One region of the Bermanella marisrubri genome, then DNA from elsewhere that is predicted to be linked to it. Evidence: predicted binding sites of a transcription regulator. Region 1 holds the regulator's gene; the other holds the start of a gene.

Region 1 (8,847 bases):
CGCCGCGGGTAAGGTGATCGAAGCATTCGGCGAAGTGCTCGTCGGCGGCAACTATGCTGTGGGTTTGGTGGTCTTCTTGATTCTCATGATTATTAACTTTGTCGTAGTGACAAAAGGTGCAGGTCGAGTTTCAGAAGTGAGCGCTCGCTTTACTCTTGATGCTATGCCGGGTAAGCAAATGGCCATCGATGCTGATTTAAATGGTGGTTTGATCGATGCAGAGCAAGCTAAAGCTCGACGCTCCGAAGTGGCCAATGAAGCGGATTTTTATGGCTCCATGGACGGTGCCAGTAAATTTGTGAAAGGGGATGCTATTGCGGGCATGTTGATTTTGTTAATCAACATTATTGGTGGTCTGGCAATCGGTATGGCGCAGCACGATTTGGATTTTTCGCGTGCTACCGAAGTTTATGCCTTGCTGACTATCGGTGACGGCTTGGTAGCACAGATTCCAAGCTTACTACTTTCTACTGCCACCGCCATTATTGTCACCCGAAATAATAGTGAGGAAGACGTAGGCGGTCAGGTCATTAGTCAGATGTTTTCCTCCAGTCGAGCTTTGGCTATCGCATCGGGTATTCTTATTTTAATGGGTCTTATTCCTAGCATGCCGCATTTGGCTTTCTTAGGGCTGGGTGTATTGGCTGCTGTTTGGGCTTACTGGATTCATAAACGCAACAATGAGCCAGAAATTGTCGACGAAGGTATTTCCGGCAGTGCTCGTCAGGCTGCACAGAGAGCAGCTGGCGGTGGAGGCGCAGCACCACAAAGTGGTTCCTCTAATCAAGCCTTGTCTGGTGGATCGGCGCAACCTGCATTGCCCGACGATACCAAGGATGTGGACTGGGATGACGTCGAAGAGGTGGACATCATTGGCTTGGAAGTAGGCTATCGTTTAATTCCATTAGTGGATAAAAGTCAGGGCGGCCAATTGTTGGGACGCATTAAAGGCATTCGCCGAAAACTTTCACAAGATCTTGGTTTTCTTATTCCTAGTGTTCACATTCGAGATAATTTAGACCTCGCTCCTAATGCCTATCGAGTTTTATTAATGGGCGTGGCCGTTGCCGAGGCCGAGATTGAACCCGATCGCGATATGGCCATTAATCCGGGTCAGGTGTTTGGTAACGTAGAAGGTATTGAAACCATTGATCCAGCCTTTGGCCTAGAAGCTGTGTGGATTGAAAGCGGTAAAAAAGATCAAGCGCAAACGCTTGGCTATACCGTAGTGGACGCCAGTACAGTGGTGGCCACTCATTTAAATCAAATACTACAAAGCCATAGTGCAGAGCTAATCGGTCACGAAGAAGTACAAAAAATGCTGGATCGACTTGCTAGTGTGTCACCGAAACTCGCCGAAGAATTAGTGCCCAACACGCTTAATTTGAGTCAGCTATTAACGATCTTGCAAAACTTGTTACAGGAAGGCGTGCCAGTGCGCGACATGCGCAGTATTGCCGAAGCTTTGGCGAACACTCAGGTCGATAGTCAAGATACTGCCGCATTAACAGTCGAGGTTCGAAGAGTCTTAAAGCGTCTCATCGTGCATAGTATCTATGGTAACGCGCAAGATCTCTCCGTTATTACCCTAGATCCATCATTGGAACAGTTATTGCTCAAAACCTATCAGCAGAACCGACAACAAACAGGGCAGAGCGATCAGATGATTCTTGAACCATCAATGGCCGAAAAGTTACAGCAATCTATGGTGGAAGCTGCTCGCAATCAAGAAATGGCAGGTAATCCTGCTGTGTTGCTAGTAAACGCTACCTTGCGTCCTGTGCTATCGAATTTTGCTCGTAATGTTACCGATAGCCTACATGTCATTTCGTATCAGGAAATACCTGATAACAAACAAATAACCATTGCCGCCACCATCGGGGCATAGTGTGAACCGAACGATGTGAGATACCGAGTATGAGAGTTCGTCGTTTTACCGCCAGCAGTATGCAAAAAGCGCTGAAAACCGTGCGCGATGAAATGGGCCCGGATGCCGTCATTCTGTCTAATCATAGAGTGAAAGGCGGTGTCGAGATTATCGTGGCGCAGAACTACGAACCTTCTAGTGCGAAAACCTCTGCTCCGCCAATGGCATTTACTGAAGACGGCGAAGTGGATGACAGCCATTTACCTTCACCTACTTTTTCTCGCGATAAAAATACGCAAGAGCGTCGTAAAGAAAAAGAACCATGGCCGTTCCTATCGGATGATGAACGAAAACAGGTTAATGAACAGCTGCAACTTCAAGAACAGTTGGAAACCATGAAGCGCCAGCGTGATGGCGGAAGTGCAAAAACTATTAGTGCCAGCCAAGATAAAGAAGCATTGCGTATGGCACTGGACGAAATGAAAACGCGTCGAGATAGCCAATTAGATCCTGTGCAGCCTCTGCAACGTGAGCCTAAGGCACAGCAAAAGCAAGAACGCCTCGCCATGCTTGATGATATGCGCAATGAGCTACATGACTTGAAAGAAATGTTGTGCGGAGATGGACAAAAAGCACTACAGCAACCAGCCAATTTTGTTTGGAAAAAATACGCACCAGCCAATGCACTGCAAGCAAAGTTCTGGCAACGATTGGAAAACATGGGGTTTGATGATTGGGTGATTTACCAATTGGTGCATGACGTTGTCAGTCACGCAGATGAAAAAGGCGCTTGGCAATTAATCCTGCAAGACTTAGTTCAGCATATGAATATTAGCCCCAGTGATCGACTGAAACGCGGCGGTGTTTATGCCATGGTTGGGCCAACCGGTGCCGGTAAAACCACGACCATCGCGAAAATGGCGGTGCGTTTTACATTGGAACACGAAAACGCCAGCATTGGCCTCGTGACCATGGATAATTATCGTTTAGCGGCCCATGATCAGCTTAAAACGTTGGGACAAATATTAGGTGTTCCAGTGCAGGTGGCAGATCAGGAGCATACCTTGAGCAAGTGCCTTGATGAGCTGAGTGACTGTGATCTTGTGCTCATTGATACCGCTGGTTTGACGCCACAGCACCCAATGCTGAACTATCAATTAGAACAGCTGGCTTCTTTGCGAGGCCGTGTTCATACCTTATTAACATTACCCGCCACTAGTACCAGCAGAGTCTTACGTAAGGTCTATCATAATTATAAAGCAGCCGGAATAGGCGGCTGTGTTCTGACCAAGCTAGATGAGGCCAGCAGTTTAGGTGATGCGCTAAGTGCATTATTAGAGAGTGGTTTAGATTTGTCTTATGCGACCGACGGCCAGCGCATACCAGACGATTTTCATGTGGCCAGTGCCAAGGCATTAGTTAAGCGCGCCGTTGTAATGGCGAAGCAAGAACAAGCGTCGCAGGATGAGGCAGAAGCTCAGGGAGTGTGGTCATGAGCGAGTTGTATAGCCTAGATGCTTACCGACAGAACAAAGGAGATAACCAATCCATGCATCCAGTTCAAGTAATCGCGGTGACCGGCGGTAAGGGAGGCGTTGGTAAAAGTAACGTGTCAGTCAACTTGGCAATCGCTCTTGCAGAGATGGGGCGAAGAGTTGTGGTTTTGGATGCGGATTTGGGACTCGCTAATATTGACGTGTTATTGGGGCTGACCACTAAAGAAAATATCAGCAACGTTATTTCTGGGGAAGCCAGTCTCCGTGATGTCATGGTCAATGGCCCAGGTGGTATACGTATTATTCCCGCTGCTTCAGGCACACAGGCTATGACAACACTAGAACCAAGGGAACATGCTGGATTGATTCGTGCATTTGATTCGATTAGTGATCAACTGGATGTACTGATTGTGGATACTGCAGCCGGTATTGGTGACAGTGTGGTGTCATTTGTGAAAGCCAGCCAAGAAGTCTTGGTGGTCGTAACCGATGAACCCACCAGTATTACGGACGCCTACGCACTGATAAAGCTTCTTAATCGCGATCACGGTGTTTTTCGTTTTCGTATTCTAGCCAATATGGTCAAAACTAGCCAAGACGGTCATAACTTATTTGCTAAGCTTACTAAAGTAACAGATCGCTTTTTGGATGTGGCATTACAGTATGTGGGGTGTGTGCCGCAAGACGATGCTGTTAAGCGCGCGGTACAGCGCCAGCGACCAGTGATTGAGGCCTATCCTCGTGCTAAAGCAGCCTTGGCCTTCAAAGCATTAGCAAAAAAAGTAGATAGCTGGCCCTTGCCAACAACCCCCAGAGGTAACTTGGAGTTTTTTGTTGAAAACTTGGTATTGTCGACAGTACGTGGGTAGGACGTATAACCATGAACAGTGGTGCAGCCATGTATCTCGGTGATGAAAAACAAAATTTCAATACGCTGGTCGAAGAATACGCATCCTTGGTAAAACGTATTGCTCACCATTTGAAAGGCCGATTGCCTGACTCAGTGCAGGTAGACGACCTTATTCAGTCAGGCATGATTGGATTAATCGAGGCAGCACAGAAGTACGAACCTAGTAAAGGTGCTAGCTTCGAAACCTATGCGGGTATCCGAATACGCGGTTCCATGCTCGACGAGATTCGTAAAGGCGACTGGGCACCACGCAGTGTGCATCGCAATAGCCGTCGCATCAGCGAAGCTATCCGCTACGTAGAATCTCAAACTGGTCGCGATGCTCAAGATCAAGAGGTAGCAAAAGCCCTAGGTATGGAATTGGAAGAATACCATCAACATTTACAAGATGGGGCCGGATCGCGTTTGTTCAGTTTTGAGGATTTGTTAGAGCAGCGAGGTGAGCAGGAGTCCGACTTCATGGGTCATGATGACGAGAGCCCGCTCCAGGACCTACAAAGCGAACATTTCCAACAGCAGCTTGCCAAGGCAATCAGTCAACTACCTGAACGAGAGCAACTCGTCCTCGCTCTCTATTACGACGAAGAACTCAACTTAAAAGAAATCGGTGCGGTATTAGAAGTGAGTGAGTCTCGCGTCAGTCAAATACACTCGCAGGCGGCTCATCGTTTGCGCGCACGTCTACAGGAATGGGCCGAAGGGCAATAGTTTGCCCTAAAAGCTCAGTAAATATTTCTGCAACCTATAAATTAATAGCTATGCTTAATTTAGGTTTTATTAGGATTAATTATTAGTCATTCACAGGACCGAACCTGCCGACAACTTTATTTTGCTGACATGCTTGCTGGATAACTTGGTAAGTGTGTCTAGACTAAAAATAGGCAATAAAGTCATTGGCCAGGGCGCTGGGAGGTAGCTTTGGATAAAAATATGAAAATTCTTGTTGTGGACGATTTTTCGACAATGAGACGAATCATTAAAAACCTGTTAAGGGATTTGGGTTTCACAAATACCCAAGAAGCAGATGATGGCAACACTGCGTTGCCCATGCTGAAAAGCGGTGACTTCGATTTCTTGGTCACGGATTGGAATATGCCGGGTATGACAGGAATTGAACTGCTAAAGCATGTTCGTGAAGACGAGCGCCTGAAGGACCTTCCCGTTCTGATGGTAACGGCAGAAGCCAAGCGAGACCAGATAGTGGCAGCAGCGCAAGCCGGTGTGAATGGATATGTAGTAAAACCATTTACGGCAGCGGTACTAAAAGAAAAGATTGAAAAAATCTTTGAGCGCTTGTAAGCGGTTACATAGGGCAAGTAGATGGCGGCTTTGGATTTAGAATCAGGCAGCGAGTTCGAACAGCGTTTTTCTGAAAAAGCACAGGAATTATTTGAACGTCTAGAGAAAAATGATTTAGGCGGTGCGGTTTCGGTGATTCAGGATTTACAAAAGGTACGAGATGAAAGTCTGTACCAAGAAATAGGCCGATTGACTCGGGCTCTTCACGAGTCCATCAAAAATTTCAAACTTGATGCGCATCAGGGCGCAGCTAGCGATATTGATGAAGCAAATGAAGGTTTAGCATACGTTGTAGAAATGACGGACAAGGCGGCCAATAAAACTATGGATAAGGTAGAGGAAAGCCTCCCTATATCTGACGGTATTGCACAGGAATCTAATGAGCTTCACCAGGAATGGCAACGATTTTTAAAGAAAGAAATGTCACCCGCGGAGTTTAGAGAATTAGCAAAGCGCCTTGATGCTTTTCTGCAAGGCACCAGTAAAAATACTCAAAAACTGAACACAAATCTGAATGAGATTTTGCTGGCACAAGATTTTCAAGATTTAACAGGGCAAGTGATCCAACGTATTACGACGATGGTCACGGATGTAGAAGCCCGTTTAGTGAATTTGGTTGCCATGGCCGGACATGTTGATCGCATGACAGGTATTGAGCATGGTGAACTAGAAGCGCAGGAAGAAGAGGAACAAAATCCAGATAAAGGTGTGGGTCCTCAAATTAATGCGGATGAGAAAGAAGATGTAGCAGCCAGCCAAGACGATGTTGACGATTTACTGTCGAGTCTAGGTTTCTAAAGGAGCAAAGGGATGAGTTTGGACGCTGATGAAGAAATCCTCCAGGACTTCCTTGTAGAAGCAGGGGAAATTCTAGAGCTGCTTTCCGAGCAATTGGTAGACTTAGAAAATCGACCAGATGACCAAGACTTATTGAACTCTATTTTTCGTGGTTTTCATACGGTAAAAGGTGGCGCGGGTTTCTTACAAATTAACCCGCTGGTGGATTTATGTCACGTTGCAGAGAACGTGTTTGACATACTCCGAAATGGCCAACGTCAAGTTGATGCAGACTTGATGGACGTGGTTTTAAGTGCGCTTGATAGTGTCAATGATATGTTCGAGACGGTTCGTGGCGGAGAAATGCCTGAGCCAGCAGACCAAAGCTTAATTGATGATCTGAAAATCTTTTCGCAACCTGCGGGAGCAGCTCCGGCGCCTAAAGCAGAAGCAGCCCCTACACCTCCTACCAGTGCTCCAGATACGTCAAATGAAGCAACTTCGAGTGGTGATTCTGGTGATATTACTGATGATGAATTCGAAGGTTTATTGGATGCCTTAGATGGCAATGATGCCGCTCCTGCCAAAGATGACAAAACGACCAGTAGCGATGATGACTTGTTCGATGTTGGCAGCACTCCGGCCGCCTCAGATGAAGACGAAATAACCGAAGACGAATTTGAAGCATTGCTTGATCAACTGCATGGTTCAGGTAATGGGCCTAGCAAAACGGATGACGTTGGCAGTAGCAGTGAACAAGCAGAAACTGCGGCACCTGCAGCTCCTGCTGCAGATGGCAATGAAGAAATTACAGAATCAGAATTTGAAGAACTGCTGGATAAATTACACGGAAAAGGCAAAGGCCCAAGCGAAACGGGTGCTGAGTCTCAAGTAACATCTGAGCCAGAGCCGCAAGCTCAGAAGCCAGATGCAGAGCCCGCTAAAGCTGAAGCTCCAAAACAGGAAGCGCCGGCTCCTGTTGCAAAAGCTGAGCGTCCAGCAGCGAAAAAACCAGAGAAGAAACAAGAGTCGCCGTCGGCCGAGGCAACTGTACGGGTTGATACGAAACGACTCGATGAAATCATGAACATGGTTGGTGAACTTGTTTTAGTTCGTAATCGTCTTGTGCGTTTAGGTCTAAATAGTAACGATGAAGCCATGTCAAAAGCGGTGTCAAATTTAGACGTGGTGACAGGTGACTTGCAAACATCTGTGATGAAAACACGGATGCAACCCATCAAGAAAGTATTTGGGCGTTTCCCTCGAGTGGTTCGTGATTTGGCGCGTAACTTGAAAAAAGAAGTTACATTAGAATTACGTGGTGAAGAAACAGATTTAGATAAAAACTTGGTTGAAGCCTTGGCTGACCCATTAGTGCATTTAGTACGTAATGCGGTGGATCACGGTGTAGAAATGCCTGATGAACGCGAGGCCTCGGGCAAGTCACGCAATGGCACAGTCATATTAAGTGCTGAACAAGAGGGTGATCACATACTATTGTCTATTCAAGATGATGGTAAAGGCATGGATCCTAAAAAATTGCAGTCAATAGCCGTCGAAAAAGGTGTGATGGATCAAGATGCAGCTGATCGTCTAAGCGACTCTGAATCGTATAATTTGATTTTTGCGCCTGGCTTTTCAACCAAAACCGAAATCAGTGACATCTCTGGCCGCGGTGTGGGCATGGATGTTGTGAAAACGAAAATCACACAACTGAACGGCACAATCAATATCGATTCCCAGCTTGGTAAAGGATCAAAGATCGTTATTAAAGTGCCGTTAACTTTAGCCATTATGCCAACGCTAATGGTGATGCTGGAAGATCAAGCGTTTTCATTCCCACTAGTGAGTGTGAGCGAAATCTTCCACTTAGATCTCACTAAAACGAATGTGGTAGATGGACAGGAAGTCGTTGTTGTCCGTGAAAAAGCGATTCCTCTCTTTTATTTGAAACGCTGGGTAATTCCCAACAGCCATAATGTGGAAGTAACTGAAGGCCATGTTGTAGTTATAAATGTGGGCAGTCAGCGAGTTGGTTTCGTTGTTGATCAATTGGTCGGTCAAGAAGAAGTGGTAATAAAACCTTTAGGTAAGATGCTGCAAGGAACGCCAGGTATGGCGGGTGCGACAATTACAGGTGATGGTCGTATTGCCTTGATACTGGATGTACCTAGTATGCTGCAACATTACGCAAAACGTAGCGGTGTAGTGGCTGCATAACATCGACTAAAAATCGCTGGAATGAAAGGATAACGGAGCATCAATGGGTATCAAAGTTCTAGTTGTTGATGATTCGATGTTTTTCCAGAAACGGATTTCAGAAATTCTAAAACCAGTAGCAAGCGTAGAAATAATTGGTTTTGCGAATAACGGCAAAGAAGCCATAGAGAAAGCTCAATCATTGAAACCCGACGTTATTACCATGGATTATGAAATGCCAGTGATGGATGGATTGACGGCATTACGTAAAATCATGGAAGTGGCGCCCACACCGGTAT
Region 2 (8,847 bases), 440 kb from region 1:
GTCGTGACATGGAATCGAAATTGGCCAGTGGAGAATTAGATTTCGTAGTAGACGTCTTGCTGCCTACGTCTGAACAGATCTATAAAAAGAAGTTGCTTAATGATGAATTAGTAGTGATCTATAACCCGGCGTTGAGCCAATTACCAGAAGGTTTTACGGAAGAAGAGTACTTGCGAGCGAAACATATTTTAGTCAGTACACGAGCCAGCGGACCTAGCTTAGTCGATTACGCATTGAGCGCCGAAGGGTTGAATAGAAATGTAGCTCTGCGATGCCAGCACTATTATGCAGCCTGTCAGGTAGCCAGTGATAACGGTATGCTACTTACCATGCCGAGCCGTTACGCCAGCATTTTATTGCAGCACTTCCCTACTTTGCAGCGCAGCAGTTTACCTTTTAAAACCAGCAGTATTGACGTCTATTTATATTGGCATGAAAGCCTGAATGAAGACGGCGCCAACGCCTGGTTTAGAGATATGCTGCAACAGGTATTAGAAACCCATCAACCTCTATTGCAAGCGAGCTAGATCTCATTGAATTGGCGTCCTAATAAAGTATTAGGCCGCCAGTTTATCCATCAATGGCTTCATGAAATCCAACATAGACGTCTTACTTTCTTCGGGCTTCGGCTGCATTTTTTCTGTCAATTCGGCCAGTAATTCCTGAGAGTTCTGGAAGAATTTAGCTTTATCAAATGCTTGTTGAACACTATTCGCGAAATCGGCTAACGGTTCAGATAAACCTTTAGGCAAGGATTCTTGATTGTATCCAGATACTCCTTTGCCGTATTCGACAGCCTGAGTTTGCTGTTGACGTAGATTTAAGCTGAACTCAGCGATTTGCGAAGCATCACTGGTTAGACCCATTGCCATATCGAAGGCTTTGTCTAAATCGCCTCCATAAAACTCTTCACTTAATGAGTTTACTTGCGACATCAAATCCTCAATGGCCGCCATTTCTGCTTCGCTAATATCGCCTTCCACCGACAATGAATAACCACTGTTCATACTTTGCGATACCCCCGCCACTTGGGTTTGTCCGCTTTCACTTTGTGCCTTCATGAAAGCAGCATAAGACTCAAATTGACTATTAGCCTTAATGGTTACCTTATCTCCCTCTTGTGTTGTTAATTCGAAATTGAAGTCATTGCGAGCTTGCTGAAATACACGTCCATACTCAAAAGAACTCTGCTCCGTTTTTACCGCATCTTTTACATTTTGGGACGCAAAAGTGTTTTCTTTAAGCTGATCGATACCTTCGTAAATTCCGTTCTCCGCCGCATCAATTTTTTCAGCTAATGGTTCATTCATTTTGCTGAGCGCTTCTATTTGCTCTCGGGCTTGACCAAAGCCCTTTTCAACCCCCGAACGCGCTGCTTCAAACATGCTTTCTAGTTCTTTGTCGCTAGCACCCGCGGATTTGGCCTCATCTATACGCTTACCGATTTGCTTCATTACAGTATCAATCACTACATCCACATCGAACGGTTTGGTTGCTTCATTGACCGTTTTATCCGAAGCCAAATCCACATCGGCGTTTTTCTTTAGATTTTCACCCAAACGCTGCATAGCAAACTGGTCTTGCTCAGTTTTTTCTTGGCCGTATGCATTGGGCTGAACTTGCGGCTTAATGGTCTGGGAGTACAGCGTGGACTGGTTAAAAAACGATGAATTAAATGAAAGCATTGGGCACCCCTTGTATGAGCATATGCGCCATCGGTCGATGGCGCCGCTATAGAGGTTAACGGCTCGCGTATAGCAAACTTAATTGAGATATATAGAACGCTTAGCGATTAAAAATAGATATGTAAGCATTTAATCTTTTATCAGGTTACAGCAGTCTAACGACTTAACGCTTAAGTTGAACAATAGAGTGATGGTACTAACAATAATTAACCATTCAAATTGGCAAGAAGATATTGCTTAAACACCGCTTCTACATTGATGCGCGTTAATCCTTCATTAAACCACTCAAGCCAAAGACGTCCTTGTTCCGTCTTTTTAAAGCAGACATACAAGGGTTTTACCTCTAAATATGGCCGCGCCATCTCGAACTGGTCACGATAATCAGCAAGCTCTGCCTCAGTTAGTGCCAAGTAACGCATGACGTTTTCATCCATCACCGCAACATCTAATCTTCGATAGGCAAGCTTTACTAGATTTCGAGCATCATCTTCAACGGGCTCCGCTCTAAAAACGTTATCCCTAACGGCTTGGTCAAATTCTTCCGTATTCACATACCCGCGCACAACGCCAATACGATGGGGCGTTAGATCGTCTAGGCTTGACCAAGAAAAATCCATATCTTTACGCTTGGCGAACCCCAATGGTCCAGAGCCAATTTGATCGCTAAAGTAGAATTCTTCTGCCCTATCATCGGCAAAATACTCTGGAACATAGCCTGCGAAATCACTTTCAAGGTTTCTCGCCAGACCTAGTGTTCTAGCCCAAGGGAAAAAGCTCACTTTCAGTTCCACATTAACAGCCGCAAAAGCAGCACGCGCTACAGCGATATTGGCACCCTGCTGCACCAAGTCTGGTCCAGAATATGGGGGCCAATATAGACTGACCAATTTTATTTCATTGGCAGGCGGTGGCTCGCTAGGCTCAGCCCAACCAGCAAAAGACAATAAACACATCAACAATGCGAAGAACGGCATGACTCCGCCTCTAAGTTTGATACGCTCAAGGAAGTATAGTTGTTTCATCGGATTGATGATTATTCATTGTCTTCGAAACGCTTGGTTTCATAATTTTTGTAAACCTTGCTCGCTAAAAAGACTTGACCACTCATCGCCACATAGACCCCTTTCGGGGCACTATTCAAAGCGCCAATGGCGGTACCAATGTTGAAAATGGCATCTGTATTGGCAAACGCCGCAGGCTGCATAGCACCGGTGAACACAATGGTTTTCTCAGGCTGTTCACCCAGAAACTGCGCCGTTTGCACCATAGTATCTGTCCCATGGGTGACCAATACATGATCATGTTCGCAACCATCAATAGCTTGCTTAATCAGTGCACGATCTTGGTCTGTTATTTCGAGACTGTCTTTACGACAGATTTCTTTATGCTCGTAGCAGAAGTTCACATTCATGCGCTGTAATATTTCGGGCGCTACTGCATTACCAACTTGATATTCGCTCAGCGCATCAAAGTACACCTTGTCTAAAGTGCCACCTGTGGTAATCAATAAAATCGTTTTCATTTTGTTTCGTCCAACGTCCAACGCAATAAGACCGTCAGTATAAAAGGCTATGCACTTTGTACCAAGGATGTTTATTGCAACTTAGGCCATCCGCAGTATTGTACCTAGTGAGCAACACTATAATAAGACCGTCAGTATAAAAGGCTATGCACTTTGTACCAAGGATGTTTATTGCAACTTAGGCCATCCGCAGTATTGTACCTAGTGAGCAACACTATATTGCGTTGCGTTCCTTTAATAGAATAATTACTCTAGACATCTATAGCAGTGCGCACTGTATCGATATCGAATGAGGAAACCCATGATCACATTCTCTCTAAACGGGCAATCTATAGAAGTGGATGCCGCACCTGACACCCCTCTATTATGGGTTGTGCGTGACCATTTAAAAATGAAGGGTACCAAGTTTGGATGCGGCATGGGCCTTTGCGGTGCCTGCAGTATGCTCATTGATGGGAACTCGTCGCGAACCTGCATTACTCCAATCTCATCTGTAGCTGGTAAGGATGTGGTCACGATCGAAGGCATTGGTGATCAACAAACTTTATCAATCCTACAAGAAGCCTGGGTCGAAGCCGGTGTGCCTCAATGCGGCTATTGCCAATCGGGTCAAATAATCAGTGCAACGGCCTTACTAAAACAAAACCCGAATCCCTCAGACGATGATATCAACAATGCCATGAGCGGGAATATCTGCCGCTGTGGTACATACCCCAATATTAAAAAAGCCATCAAGCAAGCCGCCAGCTCTCTCAAACAAGGCAAGGGTCAGTTACAAGCAGTGCGTATTTTTGATCCGCAAAGTAATTCACAAGGAGTGCAAGCATGAACCCAGTTATAGATGATTCACGCCGTCGCTTCTTGAAAGGCTTAGGTCTTGCCAGTGGTGGTTTAATCGCGGGTATCCCATTAACAGGCTGTGCCTCAACTGCTCTTCCAAATGAGCAAACGGGCGACATTCAACCAAATGCACTCTTACAAATCACACGCGATAATCAGATCAACTTTTATTTACCGCGAACGGAAATGGGACAAGGAGTTTATACCGGCTTAACGACCATTTTGGCTGAAGAGTTAGATATCGCGCCAGAGAAAATCAATGTCATCAACGTCGGCGATCATCCTGATTACAATAACCCTGAATACGGTTTACAGGTAACAGGGGGTAGTAATTCTATTCGCGTGCATTTCAAACCATTGCGTCAGCTAGCCGCAAACATGCGTTTAGTCATTCGCCAAGCAGCTTCGAGAGTGACTCAAGAACCTATTGAAAATATTAGTACAGAGAACGGTAATGTTGTCATCGCTGGAAAGTACCTACCGTACGGTGACTTTGCAGAAGTCGCTTCGCAACTAGAATTTCCAGAGAACGCGACGCTGACACCAAAATCAAACTTTAAATATATAGGTAAACTTAATCAGCGCTTAGATGCGAAGGCAAAAAGTACCGGCACCGCTCAATTTGGCTTAGATATCGAATTTGACGGGCTGCATCGTGCAGCACTCAAACGCTGTCCGCAATTTGGTGGCACAGTTAAATCGTTTGATGGATCAAAAGCCAAAGATATGCCAGGCGTAAAGTCTGTGGTAGCAATTCATAATGGCGTAGCAGTGGTGGCTGAACATTATTACCAAGCGAAAGCAGCGTTGCAGAAGCTGGAGATAAAATGGAACCTACCAGAAACCCTTTCGGCTTTTAGCTCCAATTCCACAGCAAAAGGTAATGGTCAAAACCTTTTCAAAGAAGCGTTAGACCTTGGTGATTATGACAATGCTCATGAAGAAGGTGATGGTCTAGAAGCGTTGCAAAAGTCCGACAATGTTATTGAAGCCGATTACTGGGCGCCATACCTAGCACACGCCACTATGGAACCCATGAATTGCACTGCAAAATTCAATGGCGATAAATTAGAGATTTGGACTAGCACGCAAAATCCCCAAGTAGCAAAAAATATTGCGGCATTTTATGGCGATGTGAGCAAAGATGATGTGACTGTTCATGGCTGCTTTATCGGCGGTGGCTTTGGTCGTCGAACCGTTAGTGACTATGTGGCAGAAGCGGTTGCAATCGCCAAAGCAGCAGGCGTTCCCGTTCAATTAGTATGGAGCCGCGAAGATGATACCCAACATGATTATTATCGCCCTGCTTCCATGGCTCGTTTCAAAATAGGTGTCAGCAATGAAGGCATGATTGATAGCTGGAATGTCACTCGCTCCGGCCCCAACATTATGCCTTATACCATTGATGAAGTGGCAGATGCGATGATGCCGGGCTTCTTACCCAATGGCATGGTCGATTGGATAAGCAAAGCTGGCTATGGGCTTTTCGATGGCTGGACTGTTGACCCTGCCAGTGTTGAAGGTTTATTTGAAGACTATGATGCACCGCATAAAAATGTCGATCATGTAACAGTAGACCCTGGCCTACCACTAGGCTTTTGGCGCAGTGTTGGTCACAGTTATTCTGGCTTCTTTAAAGAAAGTATGATGGATGAGATTGCGATCAAGCAAAAAGTCGATCCCATTGAGTTTCGCCTGAAGCATTTAAACAACAATCCCCGTTTAGCAAATGTACTGAAGCAAGCCGCTGAAAAAGCAGGCTGGAATAAAAACTTAGCAAACGGCCATTATCATGGTGTTGCAGTACATACGTCTTTTCAGAGTTATGTCGCAGAAATTGCTGAAGTATCTGTCGAAAACAATCAAATCAAAATACACAAGGTTACTTGTGCCGTTGATTGTGGATTAGCAGTGAATCCTGACATTGTTCGCGATCAAATGGAGAGCGGTATTATCTTCGGTTTAACGACCGCTTTGCATGGCGAAATCACCTTAAAAGACGGCGCGGTAGAACAAAGTAACTTCCACAATTACCCTATCTTACGTATCAACGAAACACCGGATATCGAAGTACTGATCGTCGACAGCGATGAATCACCTAGCGGTGTTGGTGAACCTGGTCTCCCGCCTATCGCTGCTGCTGTGGGTAACGCCATTTTTGCCGCTACGGGGAAACGTTTACGTAGTCTGCCATTGAAACTGAGTTGACTTGTATGCAGGGATCACAACTTGATGTGTTGAAAGGCTGTCACGATTGCTTGAATTCAGGCAATCGTGTCACCTTAGTAAGCGTTGTTAAGACTTGGGGAACGTCTCCCAGGCCTGTGGGCTCATTACTGGCTGTAGCGGACGATGGGCGCTTTTATGGAAGTGTTAGCGGTGGCTGCGTAGAAGAAGATCTCATCCGTGAGCTAATTAACAATCCCGTGTCATCTCCTCAGCAATTTATCTACGGCGAAACTCAAGAAGAGCGACACCGCTTTGGCTTGCCTTGTGGCGGTGCTCTGGAATTAATCGCCGAACCACTATCTAAACTTGACGAAGTGGAAGTGCTCATTACAGCTATTGAACAGCGTAAAACCGTGACTCGATCACTCAATGTCGACAATGGCCAAGTGAGTGTCTCACCGTGGGAAGCAGAAGAGCCCGAATTAATTCAATTTGAAAATCATACATACTGGAAAAATGTTATCGGTCCACAATGGCGACTGGTTATTGTAGGTGCCGGTGAAACTGGTCGATTTCTCGCTGAATTTGCTCAAGGTTTGGGCTTTAGTATTGTTGTCAGTGATCCGCGGCCTGATTATCGAAACAACTGGTTAATGAAGGATATTCCCTTAGCGGAAGGGTTTCCTGACGATGTCATAGATTCTCTGAATATCGATAAGCGCACAGCGATTGTTACCGTGGCGCACGATCCCAAGGTCGACGATATGGCACTATTAACAGCATTAAAAAGTGAAGCGTTTTACATAGGAGCCTTAGGCTCCAAACTCAACAATAAAAACCGTCGAGCGCGGCTTATGGAACATTTTGATTTTACCCAAGAGCAAGTCAATCATTTACATGGTCCGGTTGGAATCGATATTGGTAGTAAGACACCCAGTGAAATTGCTATTTCGATTTTAGCGGAGATCATTGCGACTAAAAATGGAAAAACATAAACGCGCTAACGCTGATCAAGTCACAGCTATAGTTTTGGCTGCTGGTCAAGGTTCTCGCTTTAAACACCCAAGCGGTGTGTTTAAACTCGCCCATCAGATTCAACTGAATAATAAATCGTTGCCAATCTTGTCGCACACTCTAAACCATCTCAATCAAATAGCGGCACATTGCATTTGCGTTGTGGATCCTTTGCGGCGCGACGCGCTTCATTTTTTGAGCGAACACAAATCTGTGCAGGTGATTGATAATCCAAACACCAAACTTGGTATGTCAGAATCGTTAAAAAGAGGAGCCGCACTAATACCGCCAAACCACGGTATCATGATTTGCCTTGCTGATATGCCCTATATACAAGCATCCACTTATCAATTACTGCTAGACACATTCAAACAAAACCATGGGACAAAAATAGTGCGTCCTACTTTTAATGGACATGATGGACACCCCGTCATTTTTCCATATCGGTATTGTCCAGATCTCTTACAACTAAACGGCGATCAAGGAGCAAAAGCACTGATAAAAGAAACAGATTTATTACGCATTGATTGCGATGATGAAGGTATTCTCATGGATATCGATCACTTTGCATAACAGTTAACTCCCTTTATAACCAATAAACATGCTCGAGCCGCACTGTCTGCGTTTACCTATCAAAAGTCAGACTTTATTCGCCAGAGTGAACTAAGTAAGAAAATGACGCGTAGTTTTTGTGGATAGTTGAGAAAAACCCGACTATAAAAACAAGTGACAATAAGCATTTTACGCTACAGCCGAATAGTCCATTAAGGGGGCCGCTATGCTACTCAGTCATATGTTTGGAATGTTCACTCACCCAGATCAAGAGTGGGCTGAAATTCGAAAAGAACATACCCAACCCACGCGCCTCTATATCGCCTATGTAGGGATTCTCGCACTCATCAGTCCCATTTGTGCCTATGTTGCAACGACACAAATCGGTTGGACAGTAGGCGACGGCAACCTAGTTAAATTTACCCAAGAAAGTGCTCTGCCTTTGGTCGTGATGACCTACTTAGCCATGCTGGTTGGTGTATTCGGTTTAGGTTGGGCCATTGATTGGATGTCTAAAACCTACGGCAGTCACCACGATGAGTACTATGCATACGGTATTGCCTTAACCGCGTATTCCTGTACCCCCCTATTTTTGGCGGGCTTTGCTTTGCTATACCCCGAACCAATCTTCAATATGGTGGTGTTTGTTGCCGCTGCCGCGTACACGGGGTATCTAATGTACGACGGTCTACCCATTGTTCTTGGCATCGAAAAAGAACGCGCTATCCCTTTCAGTGGTGCAATCTTGACGGTTGCTTTGGTTTATCTCGTGGTGACTCGCGTTGGTACGGTAATCATTTGGGAATATGGTTTCGCACCCGAATTTATAACCGTCATTCCCTGATACCGACATTCGAAAATAAAAAAAGCCCCGAGGGGCTTTTTTTATTCGCTCAAACTAAGCTGCATTGATCTCGCAATAGCTTTAGCGTTTGCTTTGGCGCCGTTTTGATGCCTCACGCCTTTTAGCCAAGACTCAACCCGATCTGGGTTTTGGTACATCCAATGACGTGCTGCACGATCATGTGGGACAAATTGATTCAGTATCATATCCATTACTTGTCC

Evidence for each region. The regulator FliA, encoded in region 1, starts transcription of late flagellar genes. The targets are predictions, from matches to a motif close to CTAAAGTTNNNNNNNNNNCNGCCGATA.
Region 2: the regulator FliA is predicted to act here: its motif matches at 1,742-1,768, upstream of HF888_RS09835 (DUF5610 domain-containing protein).

The regions. Positions count from the first base shown of each region.
Region 1 covers NZ_CP051183.1:2,550,129-2,558,975, reverse strand. The annotation lists gene flhA (flagellar biosynthesis protein FlhA) at 1-1,888, shown strand, start outside; gene flhF (flagellar biosynthesis GTPase FlhF) at 1,918-3,363, shown strand; gene HF888_RS11855 (MinD/ParA family protein) at 3,360-4,232, shown strand; gene HF888_RS11850 (RNA polymerase sigma factor FliA) at 4,244-4,981, shown strand; gene cheY (chemotaxis response regulator CheY) at 5,204-5,572, shown strand; gene HF888_RS11840 (protein phosphatase CheZ) at 5,594-6,370, shown strand; gene HF888_RS11835 (chemotaxis protein CheA) at 6,383-8,569, shown strand; gene HF888_RS11830 (protein-glutamate methylesterase/protein-glutamine glutaminase) at 8,613-8,847, shown strand, end outside.
Region 2 covers NZ_CP051183.1:2,112,423-2,121,269, forward strand. The annotation lists gene HF888_RS09830 (LysR family transcriptional regulator) at 1-527, shown strand, start outside; gene HF888_RS09835 (DUF5610 domain-containing protein) at 558-1,685, opposite strand; gene HF888_RS09840 (substrate-binding periplasmic protein) at 1,892-2,659, opposite strand; gene HF888_RS09845 (asparaginase domain-containing protein) at 2,719-3,207, opposite strand; gene HF888_RS09850 ((2Fe-2S)-binding protein) at 3,509-4,036, shown strand; gene HF888_RS09855 (xanthine dehydrogenase family protein molybdopterin-binding subunit) at 4,033-6,255, shown strand; gene HF888_RS09860 (XdhC family protein) at 6,261-7,211, shown strand; gene HF888_RS09865 (nucleotidyltransferase family protein) at 7,198-7,803, shown strand; gene HF888_RS09870 (Yip1 family protein) at 8,009-8,626, shown strand; gene choX (choline ABC transporter substrate-binding protein) at 8,668-8,847, opposite strand, start outside.